DNA from 4 places in the Bradyrhizobium sp. CCBAU 21365 genome. Region 1 is predicted to be linked to each of the others. Evidence: predicted binding sites of a transcription regulator. Region 1 holds the regulator's gene; each other region holds the start of a gene.
What was found. The regulator LexA, encoded in region 1, represses DNA repair genes until DNA is damaged. The targets are predictions, from matches to a motif close to TGTTCNNNNTGTGTTCNG.

Region 1 (4,813 bases):
CCCTGTGATGCGAGGTCTGTTGGTGCAGCCTCGTGCAACTGTTCAGGTTGATAGATGGAACGGGCGGGAGACCGAGCCGGCTCACGGCGTCAAGCGCCAAGGACCCAACGGCTTCCCGCCCACCCTCATCCTGACACACTTCCAAGACACAGGGACCCATTACCCCAAATCTCAATTGTTGCGCGACGCCGGGGCCACGATCCCGTTCCTGATCAAATCCGGTGGTGATGGGTCCCGGCCTTCGCCGGGACGACGGTGGTGTGCGCGGGAACAGTCTCGCGATGAATGCAACGCCACGTACAATCCACACACCCGTCACTGAAATCGAGGACATTGCCGCCTGCCCGCAATTCTCGTACACGGTTTCACGCAATGACCTCGCGACTCTCTCCCAACTCCGTCGACGTGCTGCTGTTCGATATCGGCCGCGTCGTGCTCGACATCGACTTTGACAAGGTGATGGCGCACTGGGCGCAGCACGCCGGCTGTGCGCCCGCCGAGCTCGCCACGCGATTTGTCGTCGACGACAGTTTCAAGCATCACGAGATCGGCCGGATCGACGACGCGGCGTTCTTCGAAAGCCTGCGCCGGACTCTCGGCATCGACATCACGGACGCCCAGTTCCTCGAGGGCTGGAATGCGATCTTCACCGGCGAGATGCCGGGCATCGCCCCGCTGCTCGCGGCGGCCGCCGAGCGGATGCCGCTCTACGCCTTCTCCAACACCAATCCGGCCCATGTCGCGCACTTCTCGGTCACCCATGCCGAGCTGCTCAGCCATTTCCGCAACGTCTTCCTGTCCTCGAGCATCGGCTTCCGCAAACCCGACGCCGAGGCCTATGATCATGTGGTAAAAGCCATCGGCGTCCCGGCGTCGCGGATCCTGTTCTTCGACGACCTGGCCGCCAATATCGAAGGTGCACGGGCGCGCGGCCTTCATGCTATCCACGTGACATCGACGGATGACGTGGCAAGGGCTTTGACCGCACTTGGTATTTGGACATTAGGAATTGAGGAGCTCTGAGCGTGGCCCTGATGCCGGTTGCCGATGCCCTGTCCGCCGTCCTCGCCGGCGCCGAACCGCTGCCAGAGGAGATGGTCGCGCTCGATGCCGCCTACCACCGCACGCTGGCGCACGACCTCGCGGCGCTGCGCACCCAGCCGCCGCAGCCGATGTCGGCGATGGACGGCTATGCGGTGCGCGCCGCCGATGCGGCTGATCTAAAGGCCCGGCTCAAGGTGATCGGCGAAGTCGCCGCCGGCCGGCCGTTCGGGCGGACGGTCGGCGCCGGCGAGGCGGTGCGGATCTTCACCGGCGGCGTGATCCCCAATGGCGCCGACGCGGTGATCATCCAGGAAGACACCGCCGTCGACGGCGACCACATCACGATCACGGAGGCCGCCAGCGTCGGGCGGCACATCCGCCAGGCCGGGGTCGATTTCCGTGCGGGCGAGGTGCTGCTCGCCGGCGGCAGCCACCTGTCCGACCGCGCGCTGTCGCTGGCGGCCGCCATGAACTATCCGGAACTTGCGGTGCGCCGCCGCCCGAAGGTCGCGGTGCTGGCGACCGGCGACGAACTGGTGATGCCGGGCTCGCGGCCCCGTCCCGGCCAGATCGTCTATTCCAACGGCTACGCGCTGCGGGCGCTGGCGCGCGCCGAAGGCGCCGAGACCGTCGACCTCGGCGTTGCCGCCGACACGGTGGAGGCGACCACGGCCGGCATCCGCCGGGCACGCGAGGCCGGCGCCGATGTCCTGATTACGACAGGCGGCGCCTCGGTCGGCGACCACGATCTCGTCAAGCGGTCGCTGGAGGCCGAGGGCGTCGAGATGGCGTTCTGGCGGATCGCGATGCGGCCCGGCAAGCCGATGATGCATGGCCGGCTCGGCGCGATGCGGGTGATCGGCCTGCCCGGCAATCCGGTGTCGTCCTATGTCTGCGCCTTCCTGTTCCTGGTGCCGTTGATTCGGGCGCTGAGCGGCCGGAAAGTGATTCATCATCGCCGCGCGAGCGCCCTGCTCGGCCGCGACCTCGCCGCCAACGACCAGCGCGAGGACTATCTGCGGGCGCGTCTCGAAGCGCGCGAGGACGGCAAGCTGATCGCAACGCCGGTGACGCAGCAGGATTCGTCGCTGCTCGCGAATCTCGCTGCGGCACGGGCACTTCTCGTGCGTCCGCCGTTTGCGGCGGCGGCCGTCAAAGGCAGCGAATGCGAGATCCTGACGCTGCCCGAATAGGGTTTTCACGCCCCGCCGATCGTGCGTTGCCTGATCCGTTCACCGGAAATTAAGTGGTTGCGGAACACATATCGAACATATAGTGTCCGTTCATGATTTGTTTCGAGTACTGGTGTCTACAATCGGGAAGCCGCGTGGAAGCAAGTGCAACGAGCACATGCTCCTGAGGTCAGGCCCCGCCTGCAGGCCCCACCAGAAGAGTCTCGGAATCGAACGCCGCTATCAACCGGGGGAATACTCGAGATGCTCACGCGCAAACAGTACGAACTTCTGCGTTTCATCAATGAACGTCTGAAAGAGGCCGGCGTACCGCCCTCCTTCGACGAGATGAAGGATGCGCTCGACCTGCGCTCGAAGTCCGGTATCCACCGCCTGATCACTGCGCTGGAGGAGCGCGGCTTCATCCGCCGCCTGCCGAACCGCGCCCGCGCCATTGAGGTCATCAAGCTGCCCGAACTCTCGGCCGGCGGCGGCAACGGCCGACGCGGCTTCACGCCCAGCGTCATCGAAGGCACCCTCGGCCGGCGCGCCAGCACGCCGCCGATCGCCGAGGACGACGGCAACCGTCCGGTCGCGGTCCCCGTGATGGGCCGGATCGCCGCCGGTACGCCGATCGAGGCGCTGCAGACCCGCAGCCACACCATCAGCGTGCCGCCCGACATGCTCGGCGCCGGCGAGCACTATGCGCTCGAGGTGCGCGGCGACTCGATGGTCGATGCCGGCATCCTCGACGGCGACATGGCGCTGATCCAGCGCAACGACGTCGCCAATACCGGCGACATCGTGGTGGCGCTGATCGACGAGGAGGAAGCCACCCTGAAGCGCTTCCGCCGCCGCGGCGCATCGATCGCGCTCGAGCCGGCCAACACCGCCTATGAAGTGCGCATCCTGCCGCCGAACCGGGTCCGCATCCAGGGCAAGCTGATCGGCCTGTATCGCAAATACTGAATTGCAAATACTTGCGGCGGCCGGGAACGAGCAACACGTCGGATCGTTCCTTGCATGATAGCGTAGCGTACGGCCTGCCCGATGCGCTCCGATACCTCTCGCGCAGCGTCGCGTGTTTGTGATCGGGGTCGGTCTCGGACCAGTCGTACAATCGCCCAGAAACGAGCGGAAGCTCGTTCGCTATCGTCCACTCTGGTAGAGGCCCCAATGCCTCAAGAGAGGCACGGGTCGCTACCTCGAAATGAGGAGCCATCCGATGTGTGACTATAGTCTGCACGCCGTGGCATCGCGCCCCGCCATTGTCGGAGAGACGCTGATCACGACGACGTTCCGCGGCACGTCGACCCGCGGTTTTGCTTCGGAAAACGATCCCACTGTCGCGGTCTGCATGCTGCCGGGCACCGAGCTCGCTTTCGCCGAGAACGTTCGCTACGACAGCCGCTGGATCTGGACCAAGACGCTGAACTATCGCGTCGGCGTGTTCAACGAAGTCGAGCCCGACGTGCCCGATCGGCATCATGACGCGGTGGAATTCCCCGACGGCAGCCATGTGCTGGTGACCCAGCTGGTCGAGGGACAGCGCGTCAGCGTGCTGCAATTGCCGGCGCTGCATCCGCCGGTCGAGCAGAAGCCGAAGGTGGTGGAGCGGCGGCCCTCCGCATTTGCAACGCTGTTTTTGGGTTGAGCGCATCGTCGCCGCGGAATGGGCTGTTCGGCGGCGGATGACCTAAGCAATTTCGGGCGCCCCCGGACTTCCGCTTCCGGGGCGCACGAGGAAATTTGCGTCAGCCGGCGCCTTGGCGCATCATCGGGCACGGAGGACGTGCGCGGTGGTCGATAAGGTCACATGGCAAAAGGCTGGACGCGTCACGGAACCGGGCCGCTACATGTTCCGGTTCGGTTGGCTGACGGTGACGGCCGACGACCTGAGAGTCTGGGAGCAATTTCCCGAGGCTTCCTTCACCCTCGTCAAGAAGCCCGACGCCGGCCCCGACTCCGACGAATACCATCTCGGCCTGTTCGAGCTGCCGAGCGCCCCCTCGCCGGACCACCGCTAGTCATCGCCCTGCAGATCGGACTCGGCCGGCGTCGCATCCACGGCAGGCCGCGGTGCGGCGGCGGCTGCGCGCAGCGTCGTCTCGCTCTCGCCGTCGCCGGGAACCGCCGGCGACCACGGCCGGTCGATCCCGCCGGGCTTGACGGCATCGACGGCGTAGCCGTCCCTGGTCCGCCGCAGTACCAGCGCGCCGTGGCGCCGCAGCCGCTCGGCATCGATCACCGACGCCGTGCAGCCCCGCGGCGCCGCCCGCGCCGTCACGATCAAGCCTGCGCGCTCGCAGTCGTCCGCCAGCGCCTCCGGCCGGGTCGCCAGCGCGACGAAGGCGCCGCCTAGTCCCTGGGTCACGCAGCCGCCGGCATCGCAGGAGACGCCGTCGCCGAGCGACGCATCGGTGGCGGTCCGCGCGTCGGCGTCCGCCGCCAGCCACTCCTTGACCAGGAACGCATCCTTGGCGCTGTGCATCAAATGCAGCCGCCCGTCACCGCCGCGCACCGCGACGTTGCGGCCGTCGCCGGAGACCAGCACGTCCGGCTGCGGCACCCTGAGCGCCCAGACCGAGGCCACCAGC
Region 2 (4,813 bases), 3.5 Mb from region 1:
ATCAGATAGGGCTCGATGATGTCCTCGATCGCATCGCGCGGCTCCGACAGCGCCGCTGCCATGGTCTCGACGCCGACCGGCCCGCCGCCGTAGTTCAAGGCGATCGTGGTGAGATAGCGCCGGTCCATCGCATCGAGCCCGGCGCTGTCGACCTCGAGCGCGCTCAGCGCCCGGTCGGCGATGCCGCGGTCGACGGAATCGGCGTCCGCCGCGGAGGCAAAGTCGCGCACCCGGCGCAGCAGGCGGCCGGCGATGCGCGGCGTGCCGCGGGCGCGGCGCGCGATCTCGTTGGCGCCATCCGGGCTCATGCCGATATTGAGCACGCGGGCGCCGCGGGTGACGATCTTCTCGAGCTCTTCCTCGGTGTAGAAGTTGAGCCGGATCGGAATGCCGAAGCGGTCGCGCAACGGATTGGTGAGCAGGCCTGCGCGCGTCGTCGCGCCGACCAGCGTGAACTTCGACAGCTCGATCTTGACCGAGCGCGCCGCCGGACCTTCGCCGATGATCAGGTCGAGCTGGAAATCCTCCATCGCGGGATAGAGCACTTCCTCGACCGCCGGGCTGAGGCGATGGATCTCGTCGATGAACAGCACATCGCGCTCTTCGAGATTGGTCAGCAGCGCCGCGAGATCGCCGGCCTTGGCGATGACAGGGCCGGAGGTGGCACGAAAGCCGACGCCGAGCTCGCGCGCGACGATCTGCGCCAGTGTGGTCTTGCCGAGGCCGGGGGGACCGACGAACAGCACGTGATCGAGCGCCTCGCCGCGCTTCTTCGCGGCCTCGATGAAGATCGAGAGATTCTTGCGCGCCTGGGCCTGGCCGACGAACTCCGTCAGCGACTGCGGCCGCAGCGCGGTGTCGCCGACATCATCGGAGCGGCGTTCAGGCGAGACCATGCGCGAGGGCGTGTTCATGATGCGAGACTAACACGAGATGATTGTTCTCCCTCTCCCCGCTCTTGCGGGGAGAGGGTTGGGGTGAGGGGCTCCCTCCGCGAGCGCGATGTGCGTCGACACCCGTACCCCCTCACCCGGATCGCATCTGCGATGCGATCCGACCTCTCCCCGCAAGCGGGGCGAGGTGAAGAAAAGAGGCGCTCCAATGCACAACTCACTTCGACAATTCCCTCAGGCCCAGCCGGATCAGCTGCGCAGTCTCGGCCTTCTCACCGGCGCTGCGCGAGGCGGCGGCGATGGCGGCGGCGGCCTGCGGCTGGCCGTAGCCGAGATTGACCAGCGCCGAGATGGCGTCGGTGACCGGGCGCGGCGCGCGGTTGTTGTCTATCGCGCCCGAAAGGTGCACCACCGCGGGATCGACATCGGCAAAGCCCGGCGCCTTGTCCTTCAATTCGCTGACGATGCGCTCGGCGACCTTCGGCCCGACCCCCGGCGTGCGCGCCACCGCCGCCTTGTCGCGCAGCGCGATGGCGTTGGCGAGATCGGTCGGCGGCAGCGTGCCGAGCACCGCGAGCGCGACCTTGGCGCCGACCCCCTGCACGGTCTGCAGCAGGCGAAACCATTCGCGCTCATGATCCGAGCGGAAGCCGAACAGTTTGATCTGATCCTCGCGGACATAGGTCTCGATCGAGAGCACGGCGGCGCCGCCCGGCGACGGCAGCGCCTGCAACGTGCGACCAGCGCAATGCACCTGGTAACCGACGCCGCCGACGTCGAGGATCACGTAATCCTCGCCATAGGAATCGATCAGGCCCTTCAGCTTGCCGATCATAGGTTCGCGACCCTGAGCCGCAGCGCCGTGCTCTGGCGGTGATGCGCGTGGGTGATCGCGACCGCGAGCGCGTCCGCGGCGTCGGCGGACGGCGGCTCGGCTTTCGGCAGCAGGATCTTCAGCATCACCTGGATCTGGTTCTTCTCGGCATGGCCGGCGCCGACCACGGTCTTCTTGACCTGGTTCGGCGCGTATTCGGCGACCGAGATACCGAACATTGCGGGCGCCAGCATGGCGACGCCGCGCGCCTGGCCGAGCTTCAGGGTGGCCACGCCGTCCTTGTTGACGAAGGTCTGCTCGACCGCCGCCTCCGCAGGCTTGTAGTCGCCGAGCACAGCGGCGAGCCCCTCATGGATCGCGAGCAGCCGGCTCGCCAGCGGCAGATTGTCCGGCGGCTCGACCGAACCGCAGGCGACGTAGACCAGACGGTTGCCTTCAGTCTCGATCACGCCCCAGCCGGTGCGGCGGAGACCCGGATCGATACCGATGATACGGACGGGAGAGCGAATCGGCTGGGATGTCATGGGCTAGTGATACCGCCTGCGCCGGGAGAACGAAACACAAACAGAGCCTCATCCCCTGCCGCGGTCGTTGTACTGGGCCCACTCGTCATCCCCGCCTAGTGCGCAATTGCGCACGGGAGCGGGGATCCAGTACGCCGCGGCTTCTCGGATCGAATGCAGGTCTCCGGAATACTGGGTCGCCCGGTCCAGCCGGACACGACGGCAGTGCAAGCGACTAGCCGCCCATCTTCGCGATCAGAGCGTCGGACACCTCGAAATTGGCGAACACGTTCTGCACGTCGTCGTGCTCGTTGAGCAGGTCCATCAGCTTCAGCAGCTTTTCGCCGGTCTCGTCGTCGACCGCGACGGTGTTCTGCGGCTTCCAGGTCAGCGCCGCCTTGCGCGGCTCGCCGAACTTCGCTTCCAGCGCTTTGGCCACTTCGCGGAAGGTGTCCTGCGAGGCGTAGACCTCGTGGCCGCCTTCGCTGGAGACCACGTCGTCGGCGCCGGCCTCGATCGCGGCGTCCAGCATCGCGTCGTCGGAGGCGACCTTGGCGTCGTATTCGATGATGCCGGTGCGGTCGAACATGAAGGCGACCGAGCCGGTTTCGCCGAGATTGCCGCCGGATTTGGTGAAGAAGGAGCGGATGTCGGAGGCGGCGCGGTTGCGGTTGTCGGTCAGCGCCTCGACGATCACGGCGACGCCGCCGGGGCCATAGCCCTCGTAGCGGATCTCGTCGTAGTTCTCGCCCTCATTGCCCGCCGCCTTCTTGATGGCGCGGTCGATATTGTCCTTGGGCATGTTCTCGGCGCGGGCCGCGACCACGGCGGCGCGCAGCCGCGGATTCATCGCCGGGTCCGGGGTGCCGAGCTTGGCCGCCACGGTGATTTCGCGGGCCAGCTTGCCGAAAAGCTTCGACTTCTGGGCATCCTGCCGGCCCTTGCGGTGCATGATGTTCTTGAATTGGGAATGGCCGGCCATGCGACGTCTCTTCGGAGCTTAGGGTCTGAACAGGGATGGAAAACGCGGCCTTATAGGCCCCTCACGGTCAAAATCAAAGGATCGGCGAGGCCCTCCGGCGGAGGAATACTACCGCAAGCCGGAATATGAGGCACTTGTTAACCATGACTTCATGCCCGGGTGCGAGGATCGCCCGTCCCGCCGCAACTTTCCAGAGCCCCCAAAGAGCCCACATGGCGTTCGGTCTGTTTCGAAAGCAAGTGCCGGAGCCGGCTGCGCCGGCCGTCGCGCCGCAGGTTCCAACCGCGGCCGCCGCCCCTGACGTCTCGACCGAGACTGATTCGGCCAAGGATTCGTCCAAGGAGATCCTGGAATTGCTGGAACTCGAGCTCGGCGCGATGATCCGCCAGCTCGAACGCGCCGCGAGCTCGGTTGCCGACGGCGCCGAGGCGACGGCAGCCAAGCTCGCGACCATCCGCGCCCGCACCGACGCGCTGACCGGCCGCAGCAGCGATGCGCAGGGCACCGCGACGACGTTCTCGCAAGCCGCCGACCGCTTCACCCACTCCGCCGAGGGCATCGGGGCGCAGGTGCGCAGCGCGAGCCAGCTCGCCGACGACGCCGCGGCCGCGGCGCGCGAGGCAACCGCCAATGTCGATCGCCTGCGCGAGTCTTCAGCCGCGATCGGCAACGTCGTCAATCTGATCGCGCAGATCGCGCGGCAGACCACGCTGCTCGCGCTCAACTCGACGATCGAGGCGGCGCGCGCCGGAGCCGCCGGCAAGGGCTTTGCGGTGGTCGCAACCGAGGTCAAGGCGCTGGCGGTGCAGACCCAGAGCGCGACCGAGGAGATCACGCGGAAGATCGAGGCGTTGCAGAAGGACGCCACCGGATCGGCGGACGCGGTGCACCGCATCTCGCAGGCGATCGAAAAGATCCGCCCGGTGTTCGAGAACGTCAACGGCGCGGTCGCCGAGCAGAACGAAATCACCGGCGAGATGGGCCAGAACGCCGCCTCCGCATCGCACTTCATCGTCTCGGTCGGCACCAGCGCCGGCGAGATCGATTCGGCAACGCGCGAAGCCGCCGCGCATGGCGACAATGTCGCCAAGGCCGGCAAGGCGGTGACCGCCTTCGCCCAGAAGCTGAAAGCGCGTTGCGCGGTGCTGCTGCGCCAGGACGAGGGCGGCGATCCGCGCAAGAACGAGCGCCTGCCCTGCAGCCTCAAGATCGAGATCACGACCGCGCGCGGCATCGTCACGGCGCCGGTCTACGAGATCGCGATGGACGGCATCCTGATCGGCGGACCCGATGCCGAGAAGCTGCCGGCGCAGGAGACCCTGAACGCGACATTGCAGGAGATCGGCGCGTGCCGGATCCGGATCGGCGAGCGCTCCAAGGCGGGCAGCCAGGCCCGCTTCGAGGCGGCAACCGCCGAGCTGCGCGAAAAAATCGAAGACCGGATGTGGGCGATCCACGAGGAGAACGCCGAGCTCGTCACCCGCGCGATCGAAGCCGGCAGCGCGCTGAGCAAGATCTTCGAGAACGGGCTGGCGAGCGGCGCGATCGCGATCGCCGACATGTTCGACACCGACTATGTCGAGATCGCAGGCACCAACCC
Region 3 (4,813 bases), 4.3 Mb from region 1:
TCCGCCAGGACAAGCCGCAGGCCTGGGACCGCGTGCTGACGCGGATATCGGACGAACTCGCGCGTGCCTCGGCCGGCGAGCCCGCGCTGCTACTGCCGGCAGCGGCGAAGTGATCGGCCATCACCCCGCACTCATCCCCTGCGCGCCGCCGAGCAGCTTCACGTTGAGCCGGCCGCCGTCGAACAGCATCTCGTTCAGCGCCCCGTCGATGTCGTCAGCGGTGACATCCTGGCCTCCCTCGCGGGCGATGCTGGCCTGCGCGATGCGGCGCATCAGCTCCTTGATGAAGGCGGCGCTGACGCCGGCGGTGCGCTGCACCGCTTCGTCGACGATCGGCTGCTCCAGCGGCAGGCCCTTGCCGTACAGCCGGATCAGCTTGCTGCGTCCGGTCTCGTCGGGCAGCGGCACCTCGATCGCCTGGTCAATGCGGCCGGGCCGGCCGGCCAGCGCGCTCTCGAGCTCTTCGGGACGGTTGGAGGTCAGCACGAACAGGATGTCGCAATCCTCCTTCAGGCCGTCCATCTCGTTAAGCAGCTTGTTGAGCAGGGATTCCTCGCACGGTCCGCCCATGTCCTCGCGGTCGCGTGCGATCAGATCGACGTCCTCGATCACGACCATGGTGGGCTGCAGCAGCCGCGCGAGGTTCATATAGGCGCCGAGCAGCCCGACCTGCTCGGCGGTGATGATCAGCGTGGTGTGATCCGGCAGGTTGGTGGCGAGATAGCGAATGGCGTGGGTCTTGCCGGTGCCGGGCGGGCCGTAGAGCAGGATGCCTTTGCGGGTCGACTGGCCGAGCCCGCGCAGCAGATCGCGGCTTTCGACAAAACCGAGCACGTTGCGGTCGAGCAGCCGCAGCGTCCGGTCCGGCAGAATTACGTCATCGCGGGCGACCGTCGGCAGGCGATGCACGGTCAGTCCACGCGAACGTCCGCGATAATTGGCGCCATCCTCCAGCGACAGGATCTTGCCGCGATAGGATCGCGCCGCATGCACGGCGGCCTCCAACTCGGCGAAAGTGCGCTGCACGAAAGCATTGCCGGTCGCGCCGGCGGGCAACGCCAGCTCGATTCGCAGCGACGGCTCGTGATTATATTCGCGATGGAACGTCAGCAGCACGGCGTAGCGCAGTTCGCCGGTTCGGCACAGCCATAGTCCATTGGCGAGGCATTTCACCGGCTCGGCCTCGCCGATATCGACGTCGCGATATTGCGGCGGCGCGATCGCCGGTGCATTGCGGCCGGCCTTCATCAGCGCCGCGAAGTCGAGCGTCTCGTAGCGATATTCTTCATGGATGCCGAAGAAATGGATTGGATCGGTGAACAGCTTGTCGATCGCGACCTGAACGTCGGCGCGCATGTGGCCCGGAAACTGTCGCGCCCGTGTCACGATCAGGTTGCGCGGAACGCCGGCGAAATGCCAGTCGAGCGCAACGTAAGCGGACCGAAACGTCTCGCCCGGCAATTCTTCCGAGCTGCGGCGTGCAGCGAGCAGGCAGTCGCTGCACAGCGACGCAGTCGTACCGGGGATCAGAATTTCCGTCACAGCCCTCGGGGCTTCGCAGAGATCGCAGGGGCGGCTGGCGTCGGCGGATTCGGTGGTGATCATCAATGGCTGGCCGTTGGAGCGGATCAGCCACTTCGCCGAGTTGAAGATTGCCCGCGCGACCGGTCCCGGATAGGGGCCGCACGGAATGGCGCCCTTGGCCTCGATCGAGGCAGCGGATGCGATGGCTTCCTGCTCGGATTTCCCGAACACCGTGCGCAACAAATCCTGGACGAATTCCAGCGGGGTTTCATCGTCGTCGTGAATGAAGAGCCGCACCGGACCGTCGTCGCTAAACACGTCGTGCATGAGACCCCCGAAACGCAATTGGGAACAAAAGAACAAAGTAAGAACATCACGGCCGCTCCTGCGCGTCAAGCGAAAGATTCTGCGGCCTCACCCCTGACGTGTAGTGAGCCGATCGGCCGGGAACGCGCACTGGAAGCGTAAACGCGGCTCAACGCCTGTGACGATTGTGTTGCGGCAAATGCCAAGAGATGGCCGTCACAACGGCAAACTTCCGACACACCATCGGGGCGAAAAGGAGTATCCGACATGGCGCGAGCGCGAGAGCAGATTCCTCCCAAGGGTTTGCGGTCGCGCAGTTATTTTATGAGGCCCTCGTGTCGCACAAACTTCGCCTTGCGCTGCTTCTCGTCGTCACCCTGTTCGTTTCTCCCGCGTTCGCGCAGCCGGCCGCCAAGCCGGCGCCGCCGCAACCCGTTACCAGCGACGCGCTGACGCCCGAGCAGGCCAAGCGCGCGCTCGACACGCTGCAGGACGACAAGAAGCGCGGCGAGATCATCAACACGCTGCGCGCCATCGCCAATGCCTCGCCGCAGGCGGCTGCCGCGGAGCCGGCGCCGGAGCAGCATTCGCCGATCCCGCTCACCGCCGACAGCCTCGGCGCACAGCTGTTGCTGATGGTGTCCGAGCAGGTCGGCGAGATGTCGCGCGAGGTCGCCGACGTCGCGCGCACGCTGACGCATTTCCCGGCGTTCTATTACTGGTTCGTGCGCACCGCCAACGATCCGGTCGCCTATGGCCTCTTGATCGATATCGCCTGGAAGCTGGCGCTGGTGTTCGGCTGCGCGCTGGCCGCCGAATGGGTGGTGTTCCGCCTGATCAAGCGGCCGGTCGCGTTCCTGGAAGCGCGGCTGCCGCAGACCGCACGCGTACCGGTGCAGACGCTCGCCAGCGTCGATCCGCCGTCGTCGGTTGCCGACGTCACGCCGGCGCCCGAGTTGCAGCGGCGCCGGCTCAGCCTGGCGCGGGCCTGGCAGTCGCTGGTCCGGCTGCCCTTCGTGCTCGGCCGCCTGCTGCTCGAATTGCTGCCGGTTGTCGTGTTCGGCGGCATCGCCACCGCGCTGCTCGGCACCGAGATCGGCGATCAATCGACCACGCGGCTCGTGATCCTGGCCGTCGTCAACGCCTATGTGTTCTCGCGCGTCTTGATCTGCGCGGTGCGCGCGCTGGCAGGGCCGTTCGGCCTGTTCCGCGTCCGTGCCGAGACCGCGGCCTATATCGAGATCTGGGCCCGGCGTATCGTCGCCGTCGGCGTCTCGGGCATCGCCTTTGCCAATGTCGCGCTGCTGCTCGGGCTGCATCGCGCCGGCTATGCCGCGCTGATCCGGCTCGTGATGCTGGTGGTGCATCTTTTCGTCGTCGTCATCATCCTGCAGTGCCGCCGCCAGGTCGCCGACGTCATCCGCGCGCCGGCCGATCGCACCGGGCTTGCGGCGCGAACGCGCAACCGTCTCGCGGCGCTCTGGCATGTGCTGGCGATTGCGCTCGACCTCGCGCTGTGGGCGGTGTGGGCGCTCAACATCCGCAACGGCTATTCGCTGCTGCTGCAATATTTCGTCGGCACCATTGCGGTGCTGCTGGTGACCCGCCTCGTCACCATGGTGGTGCTGAGCCTGATCGATCGCGGCTTCCGCATCAGCCCGGAGCTGATCCAGCGCTTCCCGGGGCTCGAGGCCCGCGCCAACCGCTATCTGCCGCTGCTGCGCAAGGTGGTCACGGCGGTGATCGCCTTCATTGGCTTCGTCGCGTTGCTCGAGGTCTGGGGCGTCGACGCCATCGTCTGGTTCTATGGCGGCCAGATCGGATCTCGCCTGATCTCGGCGCTGGTGACGATCGGGATTGCCGCGCTGGCCGCGGCCGTGATCTGGGAGGTCGCCAATGCGCTGATGGACCGGCAGATCGACACCCTGTCGCGCGAGGGGCATTACGCCCGCGCCGCGCGCCTGCGCACCTTCCAGCCGATGCTGCGCACCGCGCTGTTCTGCATGATCGTCGCGGTGGTCGGCCTCACCGCGCTCAGCGAGATCGGCGTCAATGTCGCGCCGCTGCTCGCCGGCGCCGGCATCGTCGGCATCGCGATCGGCTTCGGTTCGCAGAAGCTGGTGCAGGACCTCATCACCGGGCTGTTCCTCCTGATCGAGAACACCGTGCAGGTCGGCGACAACGTCACGGTGTCGGGCCTCTCGGGCGTGGTCGAGAACGTCTCGATCCGTACCATGCGGCTGCGCGCCGGCGACGGTTCGGTGCATGTGGTGCCGTTCAGCGCGGTGACGACGATCACCAACTCCAGTCGCGGTGCCGGCAACGCCGCGGTCAGCGTCAACGTCTCCTACAAGGAGGACACCGACCGCGCCGGCGAGGTGCTGAAGGACATCGTCGCCCAAATGCGCCAGGAGACGGCGTATCGCGCGTTCATTCGAGGCGACCTCGAATTGTGGGGCGTCGACAAGGTCGACGGCTCGGTCGTGACCATCGTCGGCCAGATCCGCTGCACCGATAGCGGCCGCTGGTCGGTGCAGCGCGAGTTCAACCGCCGCATGAAGCGGCGCTTCCAGGAGGAGGGCATCGAGATCGCCTCGATGGGCCAGACCATCCTGATGCAGCTTCCCCCACCCTCCGAGCCCGATACCAACGCCCAGCCGCGCCGCGCGGCGGGCTGATTCCTGACCCTCATCCTGAGGAGCCCGCATAGCGGGCGTCTCGAAGGATGTAGGCCACAGACGGGCCTCATGGTTCGAGACGCGCATTCGCGCTCCTCACCATGAGGGGCATTATCCGTCTCACGATTGCGACGCGTCTCGCGACCGTGAGACGGTCGCAGCGCTCCTGAACCCGCCGACCGGCCCCAGCCGGCCGAAAACCGGCTGTTCCCACCCATTCCCTGCGACTTCCTCCGCTGGCACAGCGCTTGCTGATCGTCATGCAATGCGCGGCAAGACGCATTGCATGACTGAACCCAACGCGA
Region 4 (4,813 bases), 1.6 Mb from region 1:
GAACACCATGGCAAAGCCGGCACTGCTGCCGACCTGCAGGATCAGCTCGACCGGAAGCAGCGAGACGATGCCGAACGCGACGGCGCCGCTGGAGAGCAGCACGCCGATCAGGTTGAACATGCCCGACCACACCACGGCGACATGCGCCGGCAGCGAGCGGGTGTAGATCACGGTGGCGACCGCGTTCGCGGTGTCATGGAAGCCGTTGACGAATTCGAAGCCGAGCGCGATCAGCAGCGCGACGAACAGCAGGATATACGGCAGGAACGAGGTGATGCGCGTGCCGGTGGCGTCGACATCGGCATAGATGCTGTAGGCAACGAACAGCAGCGCGGCCGCGACCACGCCCAAATAGATAACCCCGGTGAGAGGATGAAAGCCCTTGTCGAGGTCCGGACCCTTCTTTAGGGCGGGCTCGATCGAGCCGGGTAACGCCATATCGCTCATGGTAAACTCCTGTCCCAATGCTCCCGATTTTGATCGATGCATATGACAAGCAATTGAAATCCGGCCCCGCGGGATGAGCCGGCTTGCGGTGACGGTGGACATCGAACCGAATTTTCGTGCAACGCATTGAACGCGCACGTGGCTTCGCGGCCTCGTGGCAACCTCCAGCAACTACGGATCGCCGATCACGACGGGATGCTGCAGCCTGCGTTTCGCAGGACGAGACAATGTGCGGATAACCACACCGGCATCCGGCGGGGCCGGCAGCCGGAGAATTCGGCGCGCGTGCGAGTGGGAGGATCGCGAATGAGGGGGAGGATTGCGAGATGAGGTGGCGCGCCGCACGATCGGGGCTAGCAAACCGCGCAGCGCGCCCGCCTCAGGGTACGTCATGGCGTGAACATGACGCCCGATACCTGCGGAACATGCTACCCTACCACGGATCAATTAAAGGTTGTAGGTATTTGTCTGCGTTTAGAACAATTTCTCGTTGCGATGTGGTTCCTCCGGTTCCGCTGGTTTTGCGGAACTCAAGCCGCATCGGCTGATCTGCGCAATTGATGTGCGGCGATTTTCAGGTCGTCGACAAAGCGCTGATATTCCAGCGCCTTGGCTTTTTCATCCGGCAGCCGCAACAGATAGGACGGGTGCACGGTGACGAGCACCTTGGTTCCGTCGTGGTCGATCAGATGGCCGCGGTTCTTGTTGATCGGCGTGATCTTGCCGAGCACGCTCTGCGCCGCGGTGGCGCCGAGTGCCATCACGAGGTCCGGCTTGATGGTGGCGAGCTCGCGCTCGTACCACTGGCGGCAGGCGCGGATCTCTGGTGTGCTCGGCTTCTGGTGCAGCCGGATCTTGCCGCGCGGCACGAATTTGAAGTGCTTCACTGCATTGGTGACATAGACCTTGCGACGATCGATGCCGGCTTCCTGCAGCGCGCGATCGAGCATCTGGCCGGCCGGTCCGACGAAGGGGTGGCCTGCGAGATCTTCCTTGTCACCGGGCTGCTCGCCGACCAGCATCAGCGTTGCGCTCTGCGGTCCCTCGCCGAACACGGTCTGGGTTGCGTCTTTCCACAGCGGGCAGGCGCGGCAATCGGCGGCCTCGTCGCGCAAGGCCGCGATCGTGTCGTGAGCTTGCCTGTCTTGAACTTGCTTGCCTTGAGCTTGCTTGCGGGGCATCGGCGTATCCTGCCGCTTCTGCGGCTCGGCCGCCTTGCGTGCGATGAAGGGGCCGCTGGTCATGCGCATTGCGTCTTCGATCAGAGGCTTAATGATCGAGTCCTCGGGCAGGTTCCTCCAATAGGCTTGCGGCATCTCCATCACTTTCAGCCGTGCGGGATTGAAGCGGCCGTTGTCGTGACGTCGCCAGACCTCTTCGAGCCGGTCCTCGGTCGGCACTTCGGATTTGGCGACGCCCGGCGTGATCGAGATCGCGTGCCCGTCCCAATGTGCGCAGACGTCGGGGGTCAGGATCGACCACGGCATGTCGGCGAAGCGGCCGGCGAAGAACGGCGCGGCAAGCTCGACGATGCGATGCTCCGGCTCGAACCAGGCGACGTAATGCGCCGTCCGCTCGCGGCCGATCTCGCGGAAGCGCAGATGCGCGTGCATCCTGTCGATATCGACATAGACCGCGCGCGCCATCGCGTGGACCTCGGCGACATCGGGATCATCGGTCGCACTGAGCAGATCGTGATGGCTGCGCAGCCGCCACAGCAGGCGATAGAGCAGGGCGAAGCGTTCGTCACTGCGATGCAGGATCGCGGCCTTGGCGAGCTCGACGAATTTGGCCGACACATTGAACCGCGCCTGCGGCGTATCCGGCAATTCATTCACGCAGGATGCCGACGATAATTCGTCGTCGCTGCGTACGGTCCACATGATCTCCGCGGGCTTTACATCGTTCAGCGCCAATCGCCGCGCGGCCTTGCGCCAGCCCTCGAAATCGGTGTCGTTGTCGAGCACGATGATGCGCATGGATTGCTCCGTTTCCGTCACGCCGCCAATTTCGGGGCCTGCGTGCCTGACACAGCGGAAGACCAGGGCCCGTCCGGTTCGGCGGCTGCTGAATCCCATTGATTCCACTCATGAATCGATGAGCTCACCAATCCGATTGACTCCGCGGGTCCTGTTAGCTTTATATTAGAACATATCATGAACAAATGAGCCAGTCCCTGGTTCTCTGTTCAGACCAGTGACGGCCTCAAATTTTGGTTGGAAGGAGCGGCGCATATGAACGGCGCACGCATGGGTATGCTTGCGTCTCTGCGCGGCAGCATCGCGCGCATCGAGGCGCCATCGGATGCAGCGATGCCGAACCGCATCGCGCTCGGCCATGCCGGCGCCGATGCGATGTTGCGCGGCGGGCTTGCGCCGGCAGCATTGCACGAGGTGTTCGCGGCCGGCCATCAAGGCGGCGCGGCGACCGGCTTCATTGCAGGGCTCGCCGGACGGCTGTCGGCACGCAAGCCGCTGGTTTGGGTGCGGCAGGATTTTTCCGATCGCGAAAACGGCGCGCTGTCGATGCGCGGGCTTGCCGAGCTCGGCCTCGATCCGCGCCTCTTGGTCACGGTGCGCGCCGCCGATGTCGACAGCGGCCTGCGCACCGCGGCCGACGCGCTCGCCTGCGATGCGCTGGGTGCGGTCGTGCTCGAGGTCTGGGGTCAGGCGCGCCAGCTCGATCTCGTCGCCAGCCGCAAACTGACCCTGGCCGCGCAGGCCTCCGGCGTCACCGCGCTGGTGCTGAGGATCGCGGCAACTCCGATCCCCTCGACCGCGGAGACGCGCTGGATCGTGCGCGCGGCGCATTCGCCGCCGGGCAATGCCGCGAGCGTGTGGGGCACGCCGCGCTTCGAGGCCGAACTCGTGCGCAATCGTCATGGCCCGGTCGGGCGATGGATCATGGAATGGAAATGTGATGAGTGCCAATTCAGTGAACCGTCGGCGTTTCCTCAGCCTGTGGCTGCCACGCCTGCCCATCGACCGCATCAAGCGCAAGCTCGCGCAGGACATCGCCTCGCAAGCTGAGCTTGTTGCAAGCGAGCCAGATGACCCCTCATGTGAGGTGAGCACATTGGCAGGGCCCTCTCCCCCCTTGCGGGGGAGAGTTGGAGAGAAGGGTACCACAGACGCCGGCGTATGCGGCTTACCCCTCTCCCTAGCCTCGAGAGCGAGCTCCGCTCGCCTCGGACCCCGCAAGGGGGGAGGGAACCCATCCGCTAAAGCGTCCCTTACAAATGAGTTAGGCAACTGCCTCCCCAGCGTCGTCGTTGCAAAAGACCACAACGCGATCCTGCTGCACGCGATCGACGAGGCGGCGGTGCGGGCCGGGCTGTCGATCGGGCTGCCGCTCGCCAATGCGCGGGCGATCTGTCCGGAGCTCACGGTCTATGACGCCGATCCCGCCGCCGATCTGAAGACGCTGAACGACATCGCCGACTGGTGCGACCGCTTCACGCCGCTGGTGGCGCTCGATCTGCCCTACGGTCTGTTTCTCGACATCACCGGCTGCGCGCATCTGTTCGGCGGCGAGCGCGCGCTGCTGCAGACCGTGACGGGGGCGCTGAGCCGACGCGGCTTTGCCGTCAGCGCGGCGATTGCCGGCACCTCGATCGCGGCGCGTACGCTGACGCGCACCGCCTCGGGCAGGATTGCCGCCGATGGCGAGGAGGCGGCGGCGGTCGGCCCGCTGCCGGTGTCGGCGCTCGGTGCCGATGCCGCTGTCACCACCGGCCTGCGCCGCGCCGGCTTGAAGACCATCGCCGATGTCGCCTCGCGCGCGCCGCATGAAATCTCGGCGCGGTTCGGTGCGGCCTTCACCACCTTGCTCGGCCACGCGCTCGGGCAGGGCGATGCCCCGATCAGCCCGCGCAAGCCGCTGCCCGATTACATCGTCGAGAAGCGTTTCCCCGAGCCGGTCGCGACCGACACCGTGATCGCGCTGACGCTCTCGAGCCTCGCCAAGATGCTGGTTGCGGCGATGGACAAGCAGGGCAAGGGCGCGCGGCAGCTGGAAGCGAGCTTCTTCCGCACCGACGGCGCGGTGCGCGCGATCATGGTCGAGACCGGGCGTCCGGTGACGCGGCCCGAGATGATCGACCGCCTGTTCCGCGAGCGGCTCGATGCGCTGAATGATCCGCTCGATCCCGGCTTCGGCTTCGATCTCATCCGCCTTGCCGCAGGGCGTACCGAGATCGTGGTGCAGCAGCAGCGCGATCTCGACGCCACCATACACGACAATGACGAGCTCTCGGCGCTGATCGACCGCATCGCCGCGCGCATCGGCGGCAAACGCGTCGTCGTGCATCTGCCGCTGGAGAGCCACATCCCCGAACGATCGGCGCTGGCGCTGCCGGCGCAGCATC

Region 2: the regulator LexA is predicted to act here: its motif matches at 2,278-2,295, upstream of ruvC (crossover junction endodeoxyribonuclease RuvC).
Region 3: the regulator LexA is predicted to act here: its motif matches at 1,880-1,897, upstream of XI02_RS03770 (ATP-dependent Clp protease adaptor ClpS).
Region 4: the regulator LexA is predicted to act here: its motif matches at 2,593-2,610, upstream of XI02_RS15775 (ImuA family protein).

The regions. Positions count from the first base shown of each region.
Region 1 is NZ_CP030036.1:5,093,845-5,098,657, forward strand. It holds gene XI02_RS23430 (HAD family phosphatase) at 373-1,023, shown strand; gene glp (gephyrin-like molybdotransferase Glp) at 1,026-2,237, shown strand; gene lexA (transcriptional repressor LexA) at 2,481-3,185, shown strand; gene XI02_RS23445 (hypothetical protein) at 3,442-3,870, shown strand; gene XI02_RS23450 (hypothetical protein) at 4,016-4,243, shown strand; gene XI02_RS23455 (ComEC/Rec2 family competence protein) at 4,240-4,813, opposite strand, start outside.
Region 2 is NZ_CP030036.1:1,564,789-1,569,601, reverse strand. It holds gene ruvB (Holliday junction branch migration DNA helicase RuvB) at 1-914, opposite strand, end outside; gene ruvA (Holliday junction branch migration protein RuvA) at 1,111-1,728, opposite strand; gene ruvC (crossover junction endodeoxyribonuclease RuvC) at 1,725-2,252, opposite strand; gene XI02_RS07355 (YebC/PmpR family DNA-binding transcriptional regulator) at 2,467-3,213, opposite strand; gene XI02_RS07350 (methyl-accepting chemotaxis protein) at 3,426-4,813, shown strand, end outside.
Region 3 is NZ_CP030036.1:830,288-835,100, forward strand. It holds gene XI02_RS03765 (tetratricopeptide repeat protein) at 1-113, shown strand, start outside; gene XI02_RS03770 (ATP-dependent Clp protease adaptor ClpS) at 121-1,851, opposite strand; gene XI02_RS03775 (mechanosensitive ion channel family protein) at 2,166-4,508, shown strand.
Region 4 is NZ_CP030036.1:3,458,552-3,463,364, forward strand. It holds gene XI02_RS15765 (inorganic phosphate transporter) at 1-447, opposite strand, end outside; gene XI02_RS15770 (UdgX family uracil-DNA binding protein) at 978-2,426, opposite strand; gene XI02_RS15775 (ImuA family protein) at 2,682-3,476, shown strand; partial or broken gene XI02_RS15780 (DNA polymerase Y family protein) at 3,706-4,813, shown strand, end outside.